One region of the Streptomyces sp. NPDC051364 genome, then DNA from elsewhere that is predicted to be linked to it. Evidence: riboswitches for the same ligand, from Rfam matches in the RefSeq annotation. Region 1 holds a riboswitch; the other holds the start of a gene.
The links. A riboswitch is a leader RNA that binds a small molecule or an ion and turns the genes downstream of it on or off. The one in region 1 is predicted to bind glycine.
Positions count from the first base shown of each region.

Region 2: it holds a riboswitch for glycine, as region 1 does, so the genes downstream of both, gcvP (aminomethyl-transferring glycine dehydrogenase) here and gcvT (glycine cleavage system aminomethyltransferase GcvT) in region 1, are expected to answer to the same signal.

Region 1 covers NZ_JBFBAH010000015.1:128,726-136,416, reverse strand. The annotation lists gene AB0M76_RS27840 (SsgA family sporulation/cell division regulator) at 1-236, opposite strand, end outside; gene AB0M76_RS27835 (hypothetical protein) at 420-602, opposite strand; gene AB0M76_RS27830 (L-serine ammonia-lyase) at 613-1,995, opposite strand; gene glyA (serine hydroxymethyltransferase) at 2,215-3,471, opposite strand; gene gcvH (glycine cleavage system protein GcvH) at 3,487-3,867, opposite strand; gene gcvT (glycine cleavage system aminomethyltransferase GcvT) at 3,981-5,096, opposite strand; glycine riboswitch at 5,281-5,384, opposite strand; gene AB0M76_RS27810 (AAA family ATPase) at 5,585-6,250, shown strand; gene AB0M76_RS27805 (enhanced serine sensitivity protein SseB) at 6,375-7,109, shown strand; gene AB0M76_RS27800 (enhanced serine sensitivity protein SseB C-terminal domain-containing protein) at 7,171-7,691, shown strand, end outside.
Region 2 covers NZ_JBFBAH010000007.1:389,667-397,357, reverse strand. The annotation lists gene AB0M76_RS18955 (bifunctional nuclease family protein) at 1-344, shown strand, start outside; gene AB0M76_RS18950 (MerR family transcriptional regulator) at 524-1,162, shown strand; gene AB0M76_RS18945 (DNA polymerase IV) at 1,242-2,714, shown strand; gene AB0M76_RS18940 (PRC-barrel domain-containing protein) at 2,733-3,104, opposite strand; glycine riboswitch at 3,218-3,316, shown strand; gene gcvP (aminomethyl-transferring glycine dehydrogenase) at 3,515-6,400, shown strand; gene AB0M76_RS18930 (DUF5999 family protein) at 6,552-6,758, opposite strand; gene AB0M76_RS18925 (hypothetical protein) at 7,139-7,691, opposite strand, start outside.

The DNA of each region.
Region 1 (7,691 bases):
CGGCGCGGCCACACCTGGACGTCCCCCTCGCCCGTCGCGCAGGTCTCCCCGTCGAGCAGCAGGTCCCGGGAGAACACCCAGCGCGCCACGTGCATCCCGGCGCCCCGGAAGTCGAGGGCCAGCTCGTAGGGCCGGTCGCAGCGGTACGTGAAGCCCCCGAGCAGCGGCAGCGGCGCGGGCGAGGCCTCCAGCCGGAGCGGGAGGACGTGGTGCTCGATACCGTCCGTGCCGTCCATGCGCTCCACCTCTCTGTCGGCTCACGGGGGGGAATCCGCCCTCTCGGGCAAGCTAGCCCACCTCCCGGCCGCCCCCGCGGGGCCGAAGGTCCCGAGCCGGAGGGCCGCTGGACCCGTCCTGTCACAGGAACGCGGAGAGGCCCGCCCTCCGGGGGAAGGGCGGGCCGCTGCGTCACCGGTCCGTTACGGGACGGGGTTGAGGACGAACGAGTCGTTGGACTGCCCGATGGCGGTGAAGCCGGCGCCGTTGGCCTGGGCGCCGTTGCTCTGGTTGGACGCCCCGGAGCCGGTGGCGACCTGCTGGGTGGTGGAGGCGTTGCCGAGTGAGGGGCCCGACGCGTTTGCGCCGGGCCCCTCACTCGTCATGCGTGCCGGATCAGCACTCGATGACGTTGACCGCCAGGCCGCCGCGGGCGGTCTCCTTGTACTTGACCTTCATGTCGGCGCCCGTCTCCTTCATGGTCTTGATGACCTTGTCGAGGGAGACCTTGTGGGTGCCGTCGCCGCGCATCGCCATCTTGGCCGCCGTGACCGCCTTGACCGCCGCCATGCCGTTGCGCTCGATGCACGGGATCTGGACGAGGCCGCCGACCGGGTCGCAGGTCAGGCCCAGGTTGTGCTCCATGCCGATCTCGGCCGCGTTCTCGACCTGCTCCGGGGTGCAGCCCAGGACCTCGGCGAGGGCGCCGGCCGCCATCGAGCAGGCCGAGCCGACCTCGCCCTGGCAGCCGACCTCGGCGCCGGAGATCGAGGCGTTCTCCTTGAAGAGCAGGCCTATCGCACCGGCCGCGAGCAGGAAGCGGACCACGCCCTCCTCGTCGGCGCCGGGCACGAAGTTCATGTAGTAGTGCAGGACCGCCGGGATGATGCCCGCGGCGCCGTTCGTCGGAGCGGTGACCACCCGGCCGCCCGCGGCGTTCTCCTCGTTCACGGCCATCGCGTAGAGGGTGATCCACTCCATCGACAGCGCCAGCGGGTCGCCCTCGGAGCGGAGCTTGCGGGCGGTGTTCGCCGCCCGGCGGCGGACCTTCAGGCCGCCTGGCAGGATGCCCTCGCGCGACATGCCGCGCGAGACGCACGCCTGCATGACGCGCCAGATCTCGAGCAGGCCCTCGCGGATCTCCTCCTCCGTGCGCCAGGCCTTTTCGTTCTCCAGCATCATCGCGGAGATCGACAGGCCGCTCTCCCGGGCCATGCGCAGCAGCTCGTCGCCGCTGCGGAAGGGGTACTTCAGCACGGTGTCGTCGAGCTTGATCCGGTCCTCGCCGACCGCGTCCTCGTCCACCACGAAGCCGCCGCCGACCGAGTAGTACGTCTTCTCCAGCAGCGGCGCGCCCGAGGCGTCGTACGCGAAGAGCGTCATGCCGTTCGCGTGGTACGGCAGGGACCGGCGGCGGTGCAGGATCAGCTGGCTCGGCTCGTCGAAGGCGATCTCGTGCGCGCTCCCGATCTCGGTGCCGAGCAGGCGCAGGCGGCCGCTCCGGCGGATGCGCTCCACCTCGTCGTCGGCCGTCTCCACGTTCACCGAGCGGGGGGAGTGGCCCTCCAGGCCCAGCAGCACCGCCTTGGGCGTGCCGTGGCCGTGGCCGGTCGCGCCGAGGGAGCCGTACAGCTCGGCCCGGACCGCTGCGGTCTGGGCGAGCACGCCGTCCTTCTTCAGCCGGGTCACGAACATGCGGGCGGCCCGCATCGGACCGACCGTGTGGGAGGAGGAGGGGCCGATGCCGATGGAGAAGAGATCGAAGACGGAGATGGCCACGGTGGCGGACTCCCTTGTCTGCTCGTGGGTGGAGGGGCAGGCGGGGTGGATCGTACGAGGGGGGATTGTTCGGATTTTGTCCGACAGTCGAGCTTAACGTGGCGAGGTGAACGTTTCGTCTGCCCGAGATGGTGGCCGGACGGCGCTCGGGTATGGCTCGTGTCACACGGGAAGGGCCCGACCCTGTGTGACACAAGGCCGGGCCCCCCAAGCCGATGCCTAGAGCGTCGGGTACAGCGGGAACTTCGCCGCGAGCGCGGAGACGCGCGCCTTGAGGGCCTCGCTGTCGTACGCCGGCTTCAGCGCCTGCGCGATGATCTCGGCGACCTCGGTGAAGGCCTCGGCGTCGAAGCCGCGGGTGGCGAGGGCCGGCGTACCGATCCGCAGACCCGAGGTGACCATCGGGGGCCGCGGGTCGTTCGGGATGGCGTTGCGGTTGACCGTGATGCCGACCTCGTGGAGGCGGTCCTCGGCCTGCTGCCCGTCCAGCTCGGAGTTGCGCAGGTCGACCAGGACCAGGTGCACGTCGGTGCCGCCGGTGAGGACGTCCACGCCCACGGCCTTGACGTCGTCCTGGACCAGGCGGGCGGCGAGGATCTTCGCGCCCTCGAGGGTGCGCTCCTGGCGCTCCTTGAACTCGGGCGAGGCCGCGACCAGGAAGGAGACCGCCTTGGCCGCGATCACGTGCTCCAGCGGGCCGCCCTGCTGACCCGGGAAGACCGCGGAGTTGATCTTCTTGGCCAGCTCCTGCGTCGACAGGATGACGCCGCCGCGCGGACCGCCGAGGGTCTTGTGCGTGGTGGTGGTGACGACGTGGGCGTGCGGCACCGGGTTCGGGTGCAGGCCCGCGGCCACCAGGCCGGCGAAGTGCGCCATGTCGACCATCAGGTACGCGCCGACCTCGTCCGCGATGCGGCGGAAGGCGGCGAAGTCCAGCTGGCGCGGGTAGGCGGACCAGCCGGCGATGATCAGCTGCGGCTTGGACTCCTTGGCGAGGCGCTCGACCTCGGCCATGTCGACCTCGCCGGTCTCGTCGACGTGGTACGGGACCACGTTGTAGAGCTTGCCGGAGAAGTTGATCTTCATGCCGTGGGTCAGGTGACCGCCGTGGGCCAGGTTCAGGCCCATGATCGTGTCGCCCGGCTTCAGCAGCGCGAACATCGCGGCGGCGTTCGCCTGCGCACCCGAGTGCGGCTGGACGTTCGCGGCCTCGGCGCCGAACAGCGCCTTGATGCGGTCGATCGCGATCTGCTCGACCACGTCGACGTGCTCGCAGCCGCCGTAGTAACGGCGGCCGGGGTAGCCCTCGGCGTACTTGTTGGTCAGGACCGAGCCCTGGGCCTCCATGACGGCGACCGGAGCGAAGTTCTCCGACGCGATCATTTCCAGGGTGGACTGCTGGCGTGCGAGCTCGGCGTCGACTGCGGCGGCCACGTCCGGGTCGAGCTCGTGGAGAGGGGTGTTCAGAACAGACATCAGGATCCCCTGTGGTCAGTTACCGGCGGTGAGCTTGGCGTACTCGTCGGCAGAGAGCAGGTCGGCCGGCTCCTCCGCGATGCGCACCTTGAACAGCCAGCCGCCCTCGAACGGGGCGGTGTTCACGAGCGCCGGGTCGTCCACGACGTCCTGGTTGGCCTCGACGACCTCACCGGTGACGGGGGAGTACAGGTCGCTGACGGACTTGGTCGACTCCAGCTCACCGCAGGTCTCGCCCGCGGTCACCGTGTCGCCGACCTCGGGGAGCTGGGCGTAGACGACGTCACCGAGCGCGTTGGCCGCGAACTCCGTGATGCCGACCGTCGCGACGCCGTCCTCGGCGGTCGACAGCCACTCGTGCTCCTTGCTGTAACGCAGCTGCTGGGGGTTGCTCATGACCTGATTCTCCTGGATGCGGGGGAGTGGATACGAACAGTGGTCTTGCGTACTGAGACGGCCGGTACGGCGCCCGTACGGCGTCGGTAGGGAGCCGGTACGGGGTACGGGTGTTACTTCTGCCGCTTGTAGAACGGCAGGGCCACGACCTCGTACGGCTCATGCGTACCGCGAATGTCCACGCCGACGCCGGAGGTGCCGGGCGCGGCGTGCGCCGCGTCCACGTACGCCATCGCGATCGGCTTGCCCAGCGTCGGGGACGGGGCACCCGAGGTGACCTCGCCGATGACCTGCCCGTCGGCCACGACGGGGAAGCCGGCGCGCGGGACGCGGCGGCCCTCGGCGATCAGGCCGACCAGCTTGCGCGGCGGGTTCGAGGCGGCGCGCTCGGCGGCGGCCTCCAGGGCGGCGCGGCCCACGAACTCGCCCTCCTTCTCGAACTTCACGACCCGGCCCAGCCCCGCGTCGAACGGGGTGAGGGAGGTGGTCAGCTCGTGCCCGTACAGCGGCATGCCCGCCTCCAGGCGCAGGGTGTCGCGGCAGGACAGGCCCGCCGGGACCAGGCCGACGCCCTCGCCGGCCTTGGTCAGCGCCTGCCACAGCTCGACGGCGTGCTCGGGGGCGACGAACAGCTCGAAGCCGTCCTCGCCCGTGTAGCCCGTACGCGCGATCAGCGCGGGCACGCCCGCGACGGTGCCCGGCAGGCCGGCGTAGTACTTCAGGCCGTCCAGGTCGGCGTCGGTGAGGGAGGCGAGGATGCCGGGGGACTCCGGGCCCTGCACGGCGATCAGCGCGTACGCGTCGCGGTCGTCGCGGACCACGGTGTCGAAGCCGGCGGCGCGCTCGGTCAGGGCGTCCAGGACGACCTGGGCGTTGGAGGCGTTCGCGACGACCATGTACTCGGTCTCGCCCAGGCGGTAGACGATCAGGTCGTCGACGATCCCGCCGTCCTCCCGGCAGATGTGCGTGTAGCGGGCGCGGCCGACGCCGACGGTGGAGATGTTGCCGACCAGCGCGTAGTCCAGGGCCTTGACGGCCTGTGGGCCGGTCAGCGTGATCTCGCCCATGTGGGACAGGTCGAAGAGACCGGCCTTGGTGCGGACGGCGTTGTGCTCGTCGCGCTCACTGGCGTACCGCAGGGGCATGTCCCAGCCCGCGAAATCGGTCATGGTCGCACCGAGCGATCGGTGCAGCGCATCGAGGGCGGTCAGGCGGGGGGCAGTGCTCATGGGTGTGGCTCCCGGGTCCCAGGGCATGACATGACGAGGACGATCCTCCCCATCTGTCATCGGAACCTGAGAGGTTCGCCGAGAGTTCCCGGTCGGACCCGGGGAACGTCGACTTGCACCTTGGGTGGAGCGCACGCGGATGCCGTCGTGAGGGACGGCGGCGCGGCTCGCTTTTCAGATCTGCCTCATCCACGCGGTACGGGGCCTGAGAGATTCAAGGGAGGAACTTGCTCCTTCGGCGCCCGGGCACGGCCTCACGGCCTGCCGGGACTCTCCCGCGCGGATTCAAGCGGCCGGTATGCAGTTGGTCCAGATGGCGCACATCATTGCACGCCGTCCGGGTGATCGGGCGGCCGGGCCCGAAAGAACGTACGGACCGGCGAGACGGCCGGGAAGTGCAGGCCGGAACCGGGCGCGGCCGGATTACCGTCTCTTTACACTCAGTGGGCATGAGGGGCCCTGCGGCCCGATGGGGGAAGGCGATCACTGTGCGGAGATTCGGAGTGCTGGCGGCGACCGGGACGGGAACCGTGGACGGAGTGCCGGCGGCGCGGCGGGCGCGCTCCACCGGCGGTCCCGTACGCGACCTGCGCGGCCGGGGGCCGCACGGACCGCAGTGGCTCGGCTTCGCCGAAGGGGACATCGTCGTGGTGTCCGGCCTGCCGGGCGGCGGCAAGAGCACGCTGATCAAGCGGGCCGCGGAGGACGGCGGCATCGACTCCCAGGACGTGCGCGAGCGCTGGGAGCGGCGGATGCCGCGGGCGCTGCCGTACGCGGTGTACCGGCCGCTGGTCCGCTGCGCGCACTACTGGGGGTTGTGGCGGACGCTGCGCTCCGGGGCCTCGGCGGTGGTCCACGACTGCGGGACGCAGAGCTGGGTGCGCAGCCTGCTGGCCGCAGCCGCGCGGCGGCGGGGCCGGGCGCTGCACCTGCTGCTGCTGGACACCACCCCCGAGGAGGCCCTGTCCGGGCAGGCGGCGCGGGGGCGCGGGGTGTCGGCGTACGCCTTCGCCCGCCATCGCGGCGCGGTGGCCCGCCTGCTGCGCGAAGCGGAATCGGGCCGCCTCCCCGCGGGCTGCACGTCGGCGGTCCTCCTGGACCGCGGCTCGGCCGCCTGCGTGACCCGCATAGCGTTCCGGCGGGGCCCTTCGTAGTCCCGCCGGCGTTCGAGGCGCTGGGGTCCGGGGTCCGGGGGCGGAGCCCGCGGCAGCGAGAGGGGCCCGAGCCGTTAACCTCGGGCCGACAGCGTGGGGCGGAAAACACACAGCGGAGGCGTACATGCAGGGCGGCGGCTGGCCGGACAACGAGCTGGAGCAGGTGCTCGGGGCGGCGCTCGGGCAGGCGGACGCCGGGGCCCGGATCGTCGAGGTGCTCGGCCGGAGCCGGCTCTGGGTGCCCCTGCCCGGCGGTGGCGGCCCGGACGGGGCCGGCCTCATGCTGCCCACCATGGAGATCGATGGGGCGGCGTACGTCCCCGTCTACAGCTCCGAGGCCCAGTTCCGCGCCTGCGTCGGCCCCGCCATGGACTTCGCCGTCGCCCCCGCCGTCGAGTTCGCCCGCGGCCTGCCCCCGCAGCTCGGCATCGCCGTGAACCCGGAGGGCGCCGTCGGCGTCCCGCTGCCCCCGCCCGCCGTCGCGGAGCTCTGCCGCATCGGCCGGACCCCGCTCGACGGCCCCGCCACCGGCGGCCGGGTCCGGCTCTACGAGCCCGACTGGCAGGAAGACCCGGTGGACTTCCTGACCGCCGCCGCCGAGGAGTTCCGCGCCACCGGCGTGGTCGCCGCCGCCCACCGCTGCCTCGCCAGCGTCGAGGGCGGGGCCCCGGAGCTCTACATCGGTGTCCGGCTGCTGGTATGGGAGCCCGGCATGCGGAATGCCCCGATGGACGCCCTCGGCCGGGCCCTGACCCGGGTACCGCCGCCCTGGCCCGTGCAGTTGATCCTCTTGGACGCCGTGCAGGACCCGGTGGTCGACTTCATGGTTACGCGCGTACGCCCCTTCTACCTCCCGTAGGGCCGCTTAAGCTGGGTGCGGATACGGGTGGGACGACGGGCAGACGAAGAAGGAGTACCGGGTGAGTGCGTCAGGCACGGCCGCGGCCGGGCAGCTCGAGCACATGATGCGCCAGGTGACTCCCGGGCGCTACGAGAGCTATGAGTCGCTTCTGCACGCCCTCGCCGAGGGCCGCCTGTGGATGCTGCTCTGGCAGGGCCAGCCGGGCTCCCCGGACGCCCAGTACGGCGGCATGGAGGTCGAGGGCCTCGGGTACGCGCCGTGCGTGACCTCCCCCCAGGAGCTGGCCGCCAGCGGCTGGAACCGGGGCTACGAGGTGGTCACCGGCCGGGACATCGCCCGCGCGCTCTACCCGGACCGCTGGGGCCTGTGGCTCAACCCGCACGCCCAGGGCGGCGGCCTCGGCATCCCCTGGGCCGACCTGCGCCGGATCGCCACCGGTCTCGACCGGATGCCGGCCGGCCCGCTGCGGCTGTCCGAGCCCGCCCTGGAGCTCCCGCAGTTCTACGGGCTGCTGACCCAGCACGCGCACCGCACCCCGGCCGTCCGCTCGCTGCGCCGCGCCTGGGTGCAGCCTTCGCT
Region 2 (7,691 bases), on a different contig from region 1:
CCTTCGCGCAGCAGGGCATGGCCCCTGCCCGGCCGCTGACGCACGACCTGTTCAAGGACGTGCTGGAGGCGATCGGCGAGGAGCTCACCGAGGTCCGGATCACGGATCTGCGGGAGGGCGTCTTCTACGCGGAGCTTGTCTTCGCCAGCGGGGTCGAGGTGAGCGCGAGGCCCTCCGACGCCATAGCGCTGGCCCTGCGGACGGGAACGCCGATCTACGGCAGCGACGGTGTGCTGGACGACGCCGGAATCGCCATTCCGGACGAGCAGGAGGACGAAGTGGAGAAGTTCCGCGAGTTCCTCGACCAGATCTCTCCGGAGGACTTCGGCACCGGCCCGCAGTGAGCCGCCGGCCGCGCCGTCCACAGGGAGTGTCAGCCCATTCGATTAGCCTTTCCCCGATATGGGGCACGGGAAACCACTCTCAGGGTGATTATCACTCGGCGTGCCGAGTGTGGCGATCGTTGACGCACCCCTGGTGACTGCCTACCTTCGAGGGGGCAGGTCAAGGACGGAGGGTCGGCGTGAGAGTCACGGGCGACGGTACGACCGGGGGCATCCCCGTGCGGAGTGACGGTGGGCCGTACCCGCTCCACGGCAGCGCGGCAGGTTCCGCGCGCCGTCAGCCGGAGGCGGCGACGATCGCAGCGGCCGGCGCGGACCCGGCACCCGAACAAGTCGGCTACCGGGGTCCGACGGCGTGCGCCGCGGCGGGCATCACGTACCGGCAGCTCGACTACTGGGCGCGTACCGGGCTGGTGGAGCCCACGGTGCGCCCCGCGTACGGCTCGGGCACGCAGCGCCTGTACAGCTTCCGGGACGTCGTCGTCCTCAAGATCGTCAAGCGCTTCCTGGACACCGGTGTGGCGCTGCAGAACATCCGGACCGCGGTCCAGCACCTACGGGACCGCGGTTTCGCGGACCTCGAGCGCATGACGCTGATGAGCGACGGCGCCACCGTGTACGAGTGCACCTCGCCGGACCAGGTCGTGAGCCTGCTCCAGGGTGGGCAGGGCATCTTCGGCATCGCCGTGGGCGTGGTCTGGCGGGATGTGGAGAACGCGCTGTCGCAGCTGCACGGCGAGCGGGTCGACACCGGCGAGACGGTGGTCGGCCACAACCCGACGGACGAGCTGGCCGCACGGCGCAACCGGGCCGGTTGAGACCGGTCCCCGGCCCGGCCGCGCATCGGCCGGGCCCGGCCCCGGCCGATTGTCAGTGGCGTAGGGCAGCATCGGGGCTGTGAGAGCCGCGCCGACCATCCTGCATCTGGACATGGACGCCTTCTACGCATCCGTGGAGCAGGCATCGAAGCCGAGCCTGCGCGGCAAGGCCGTGATCGTCGGCGGGCTCGGCCCGCGCGGGGTGGTCGCAACCGCCTCCTACGAGGCCCGCCGCTTCGGGGTGCACTCGGCGATGCCGATGGCCCAGGCGCGGCGGCTCTGCCCGAACGGCGCCTGCCTGATCCCGCGCTTCAGCCTGTACCGGGCGGTCAGCGACCTGGTCATGACGCTGCTGCGGGAGCTGTCCCCGCTCGTGGAGCCGCTCAGCCTGGACGAGGCCTTCGTGGACCTGGAGGCGGGCGGAACCGCCTTCGACGCGGAATCCGCCCTGGAGACGGGACAGCGGCTGCGGGCGGAGATCCTGGCGGCGACCGGGCTCAGTGCGTCGGTGGGGCTGGCGGGGTCGAAGATGCTGGCGAAGGTGGCCTCGGAGGAGGCCAAACCGGACGGGCTGCTGCTGATCGAGCCGGGGACGGAGCGGGCCCTGCTCGCGCCGATGTCCGTGCGGACCCTGCCGGGGGTGGGGCCGGCCACCGGGGAGCACCTGCGGCGGGCCGGGATCACCACCGTGGGGGAGCTGGCCGAGGCCGGCGAGGACGAGCTGGTCCGGATGGTCGGGCGCTCGCACGGGGTCGGGCTGTACCGGATGGCGCTGGGGCTGGACGACCGGCCGGTGGTCGCCGAGCGCGACGCGAAGTCCGTGTCGGTCGAGGACACCTTCGACGTGGACCTGCACGACCGGGTGCGGATCCGGAACGAGGTGCAGCGGCTCGCCGACCGGTGTGTGCACCGGCTGCGGGACTCGGGGCACTCCGGGCGCACGATCGTGCTGAAGGTGCGGCGGTACGACTTCTCGACCCTGACGCGCTCGGAGACGCTTCGGGGGCCCACCGACGACCCTGCGGTGGTGCGGGAGGCCGCGGCGCGGCTGCTGGAGGCAGTGGACACCACGGGCGGGGTGCGGCTGCTGGGGGTGGGCGTGACCGGACTGGCGGACTACACGCAGGAGGACCTGTTCGCGCAGTCCATGGCTGCGGAGGCGGCCTCAGCGGGCGAGGGAGGGGCCGCCGAGCCGGACGGGGCTGCGGAGGCCGCCGGGACGGGAGGGCCGGGCGGGTCCAGTGCCCCCGCTGGGCCGGCAGGGTCTGGTGGGCCAGCAGAGGCCCCCGAGGGTGTGGAGCCGGCCGGGGAGCCGGAGCCCGTCCGGGAGCGCCGCTGGGCGGCCGGGAGTGACGTACGGCATGCCGTGTACGGGCCCGGGTGGGTGCAGGGCAGCGGGGTCGGGAGGGTGACCGTGCGGTTCGAGCGGCCCGGATCGCCACCGGGCCGGGTGCGCACCTTCCGGGTGGACGACCCCGAGCTGGAGCCGTCCGATCCGCTGCCCCTCGTAGGGGAACCCGCGGTAGGGGAACCCGTACCGGAAGAGGGCTAAGCGCGGGCTAAGCGTCGCTCAGGGGGTGTCGTCGCCGTTCGCCAGGCGGCCGAAGTCGCGCTGGATGTCCGACGGGAGGGAGACGTCCAGTCCGTAGTGGTGGTAGAGCTGCAGCTCCTGTTCGGGGGAGAGGTGGCGGCCGACGCCGAAGTCCGGGGCGTCCTTGATGAGGGAGCGTTCGAAGGGGACCCGCAGGGTGTCGTCGACCACCTCGCTCGGTTCCAGCGGAACGAACGCGTCCCGGCTGAACAGGCCTGTCCGGACGGCGGCCCACTCGGGCACGCCTGTGGCATCGTCGAGGTAGACCTCGTCGACGGTGCCGATCTTGGTTCCGTTGCGGTCGAACGCCTTGCGGCCGATCAGGCTGCGCGGATCGATGTCGGTCTGCACGGTCCCTCCATATGGTCGCAACTCCTCCGTAACGACTACAAAAGTGCATTTCCGGAGTGGGGGCCACTCGAGGGAGGGCCGAGAACCTCGCTGGTAGGCTGGGTGACGGCTGTTGACCCTGTGCGGGAGAGTCCTCCGAGTGAGCATGACGGAGGCGCCGAAGGAGCAAATCCTCCCCGGAATCTCTCAGGCATACGTACCGCACGTGACGAGGCCACTCTGGAAAGCAGGGGCGGGTACCGGGTGCGCAGTGCCGGTTCCTCTCCTCACCGACGGTGAAAGCCGGAATCCGCGGGTCATCCTCGCGGCTCCGGTGAAGCTCTCAGGTTGAGATGACAGAGGGGGAGGCCGTCCGGGTGCCCGCGCCGTGGTACCCCTCGCAGGTCGTACGACCCAGGAGGCCTCCGTACATGACCGCCAACCGCATTCCGCTCTCCCAGCTTGAGCGAGGGATCCCCTTCGAGCAGCGCCACATCGGCCCGGATGCCGAGGCGCAGGCGAAGATGCTCGCCCACGTGGGCTACGGCTCGCTGGACGAACTGACCGCCGCCGCGGTACCGGATGTGATCAAGAGCGCCGAGGCGCTGAACCTGCCCGAGGCGCTGACCGAGGCCGAGGTGCTGGCCGAGCTGCGTTCGCTCGCCGACCGCAACCAGGTCCTGACGCCGATGATCGGCCTCGGCTACTACGGGACCTTCACGCCGCCGGTGATCCTGCGCAACGTCATGGAGAACCCGGCCTGGTACACGGCGTACACGCCCTACCAGCCCGAGATCTCGCAGGGCCGCCTCGAGGCGCTCCTCAACTTCCAGACCGTCGTCGCGGACCTCACCGGCCTGCCGACCTCCGGCGCCTCCCTGCTCGACGAGGGCACCGCGGCCGCCGAGGCCATGACGCTGGCCCGCCGCGTGGGCAAGTCCAAGGGGAACATCTTCCTCGTCGACGCCGACGCTCTGCCGCAGACCATCGCGGTGATCGAGACCCGCGCCGAGCCGATCGGCATCGAGATCGTCGTCGCCGACCTGTCCGAGGGCATCCCGGCCGAGGTCGCCGAGCGCGGCGTTTATGGTGTGCTCCTCCAGTACCCGGGCGCCTCCGGTGCCGTACGGGACATCAAGCCGGTCATCGACCAGGCGCACGGCCTCGGCGCGATCGTCGCCGTCGCCGCCGACCTGCTCGCCCTGACCCTGCTGACCTCCCCGGGCGCGCTCGGCGCGGACATCGCCGTCGGCACCACCCAGCGTTTCGGCGTCCCGATGGGCTTCGGCGGCCCGCACGCCGGCTACATGGCCGTCCAGGACAAGCACGCCCGCTCGCTGCCGGGCCGCCTCGTCGGCGTCTCTGTGGACGCGGACGGCAACAAGGCGTACCGCCTGGCGCTGCAGACCCGTGAGCAGCACATCCGCCGCGAGAAGGCGACCAGCAACATCTGCACCGCGCAGGTGCTGCTCGCCGTCATGGCCGGCATGTACGCCGTCTACCACGGTCCGGACGGCCTGCGGACGATCGCCCGCCGTACGCACCGCTACGCGGCCCTGCTCGCGGCCGGTCTGACGGCCGGCGGGGTCGAGCTCGTACACGGCTCGTACTTCGACACCCTCACCGCCCGGGTGCCCGGCAAGGCCGCCGAGGTCGCCGCCGCCGCCCGTGAGGGCGGGGTCAACCTGTTCCAGGTCGACGCCGACCACGTCTCCGTCTCCTGCGACGAGACCACCCTGCGCGCCGGCGTCGAGGCCGTCTGGGCCGCCTTCGGCGTGAGCGCCGACATCGAGGCCCTCGACGAGACCACCGCCGACGCCCTGCCCGAGGGCCTGCTGCGCTCGGACGACTACCTGGCGCACCCGGTCTTCCACCAGCACCGCAGCGAGACCGCGATGCTGCGCTACCTGCGCAAGCTGGCGGACAAGGACTACGCGCTGGACCGCGGCATGATCCCGCTGGGCTCCTGCACCATGAAGCTCAACGCGACCACCGAGATGGAGTCGGTCACCTGGCCGGAATTCGGCCAGCTGCACCCGTTCGCCCCGGTCGAGCAGGCCGAGGGGTACCTCACGCTCATCTCCGAGCTGGAGGAACGTCTCTGCGAGGTCACCGGCTACGACAAGGTCTCCATCCAGCCGAACGCCGGCTCCCAGGGTGAGTTCGCCGGCCTGCTGGCCGTCCGGGCCTACCACCGGGCGAACGGCGACGAGCAGCGCACCGTCTGCCTCATCCCGTCCTCCGCGCACGGCACCAACGCCGCCAGCGCCGTGATGGCCGGCATGAAGGTCGTCGTCGTCAAGACCGCCGACGACGGCGAGGTGGACGCGGCCGACCTGCGCGCCAAGATCGAGCAGTACCGCGACGAGCTCGCCGTGCTGATGATCACGTACCCCTCCACGCACGGTGTGTTCGAGGAGCACGTCGCCGACATCTGCGCCCAGGTGCACGAGGCCGGCGGCCAGGTCTATGTGGACGGCGCCAACCTGAACGCCCTGGTGGGCCTCGCCAAGCCGGGTCACTTCGGCGGCGACGTCTCGCACCTGAACCTGCACAAGACCTTCTGCATCCCGCACGGCGGCGGCGGTCCGGGCGTCGGCCCGGTCGGTGTCCGGGCGCACCTGGCCCCGTACCTGCCGAACCACCCGCTCCAGCCGACCGCGGGCCCGGAGACGGGCGTCGGCCCGATCTCGGCGGCGCCGTGGGGCTCGGCTGGCATCCTGCCGATCTCGTGGTCGTACGTGCGCCTCATGGGCGGCGAGGGCCTCAAGCGCGCCACCCAGGTGGCGGTGCTCGGCGCGAACTACATCGCGAAGCGCCTGGAGCCGCACTACCCGGTGCTCTACACCGGCCCGGGCAACCTGGTCGCGCACGAGTGCATCATCGACCTGCGCCCGCTGTCGAAGGCGACGGGCGTCAGCGTGGACGACATCGCCAAGCGCCTGATCGACTACGGCTTCCACGCGCCGACCATGTCCTTCCCGGTCGCCGGCACGCTGATGATCGAGCCGACGGAGTCCGAGGACCTCGCCGAGATCGACCGCTTCTGCGACGCGATGATCGCCATCCGCGCCGAGATCGAGCGGGTCGCGGGCGGCGAGTGGCCGGTGGAGGACAACCCGCTGGCCAACTCCCCGCACACGGCGGCGGCGCTGGGCGGCGAGTGGAACCACCCGTACAGCCGCGACGAGGCCGTCTTCCCCGGCGGGGTCACGGCGGCCGAGAAGTACTGGCCGCCGGTACGCCGTATCGACGGTGCCTTCGGCGACCGCAACCTGGTGTGCTCCTGCCCGCCGCTGGACGAGTACGACAACTGAGCCGTACGGCACTACGACACCGTGTCCGTTCGGTGACATGACATATTCGTATGACATGACGGCATGACGAAGGGGCCGGTCCGGGAGAATGATTCCCGGGCCGGCCCCTCTGCGCTCTGTTCCGTTGCGTTCACTCCGTGCTGTCGTCGGACTAGGCCGCTTTCATCACCTGCGCCGCCGCGAGCGGGCGGTGCGGGGCGATGATCTGGCCGTCCGGCAGCAGCTCACCGGTGTCCTCGAAGAGCAGGACGCCGTTGCACAGCAGGCTCCAGCCCTGTTCCGGGTGGTTGGCCACGGGCTTGGCGGCCTCCCGGTCGGCGGAGTCGGCTGACGGGCACGCTGGCTGGTGCTGGCACATGGATGCGTTCTTTCGCTGCGATGTGGTCTGTGTGCTGCGGCTCGATGCGTTGTTCATGGCCGCCCCCCGTATCAACGTCTTGGTTTGGTCAGGGTCCCAGTGTTGCCCCCCGGACTAGAGTCCGCAGGGATTTCCCGGCAGCTGTCCTCATAGATTGATGACGCATCACTCGTGCGGGCGGTTCAGCTCAACTCCCCTGTCATTTCGGGTGGTTCGCAGGTGACCCGAGTGGGCTAGACCGAATGGGTCGTACGGGTCACCGGCCCCGCATCGGGCCAGCTCAGGCCATGTCCGGACGCCGCTCGGATCATGCCCGGAACCGGCTCGGGCTCCGCTCGGGCTCCGCTCGGGGCCTGCTCGGGGCCTGCTCGGGCCCCGGGTCAGGCGGCCGGCGCGGCCAGCGACGGCGGGAGCGGCGGACTCGGCGGAGCGAGCCGGTGGGTCATCACGGGCAGCAGCTCGGACACCGGATGCGGCCGGTACGCGGCGATGCCGGGCGGGGCCGGCGCCAGCGGCACCAGCAGATCCGCCGCGGCCGGCAGCCCGGAGGAGGCGTCGGCGCCGACCGCCCCGTGCAGCCACAGCGTCAGCATGTACAGCTCCGGTACGGAGAGCAGCCGCGGCTGGTAGCTCTTGCCGAGGGATTCCGCCTGGCGCAGGGCGCGTTCGGTGGCCGCGACGTAGGGGCCCTCGAAGAAGTGGGAGAAGGCCCAGCCGTCCGGCGTCAGCCGGGTGTCCGCGGCGGCGACGTAGCGGTCGCCGCTGCGGATCAGGAACCGCCAGGCGGTCAGCCGGGTACGGGGCGGACGGCCACCCGCAGCCAGCTCCGAGATGTTCAACCGGTCGAGGACGTGGACCGGAAGCGGCAGTTCGGCGGTCATCGGACCCTGCAGCGCGCGCAGGGCCGGAGTGTGCGCCTCGTGGACGGCGGTG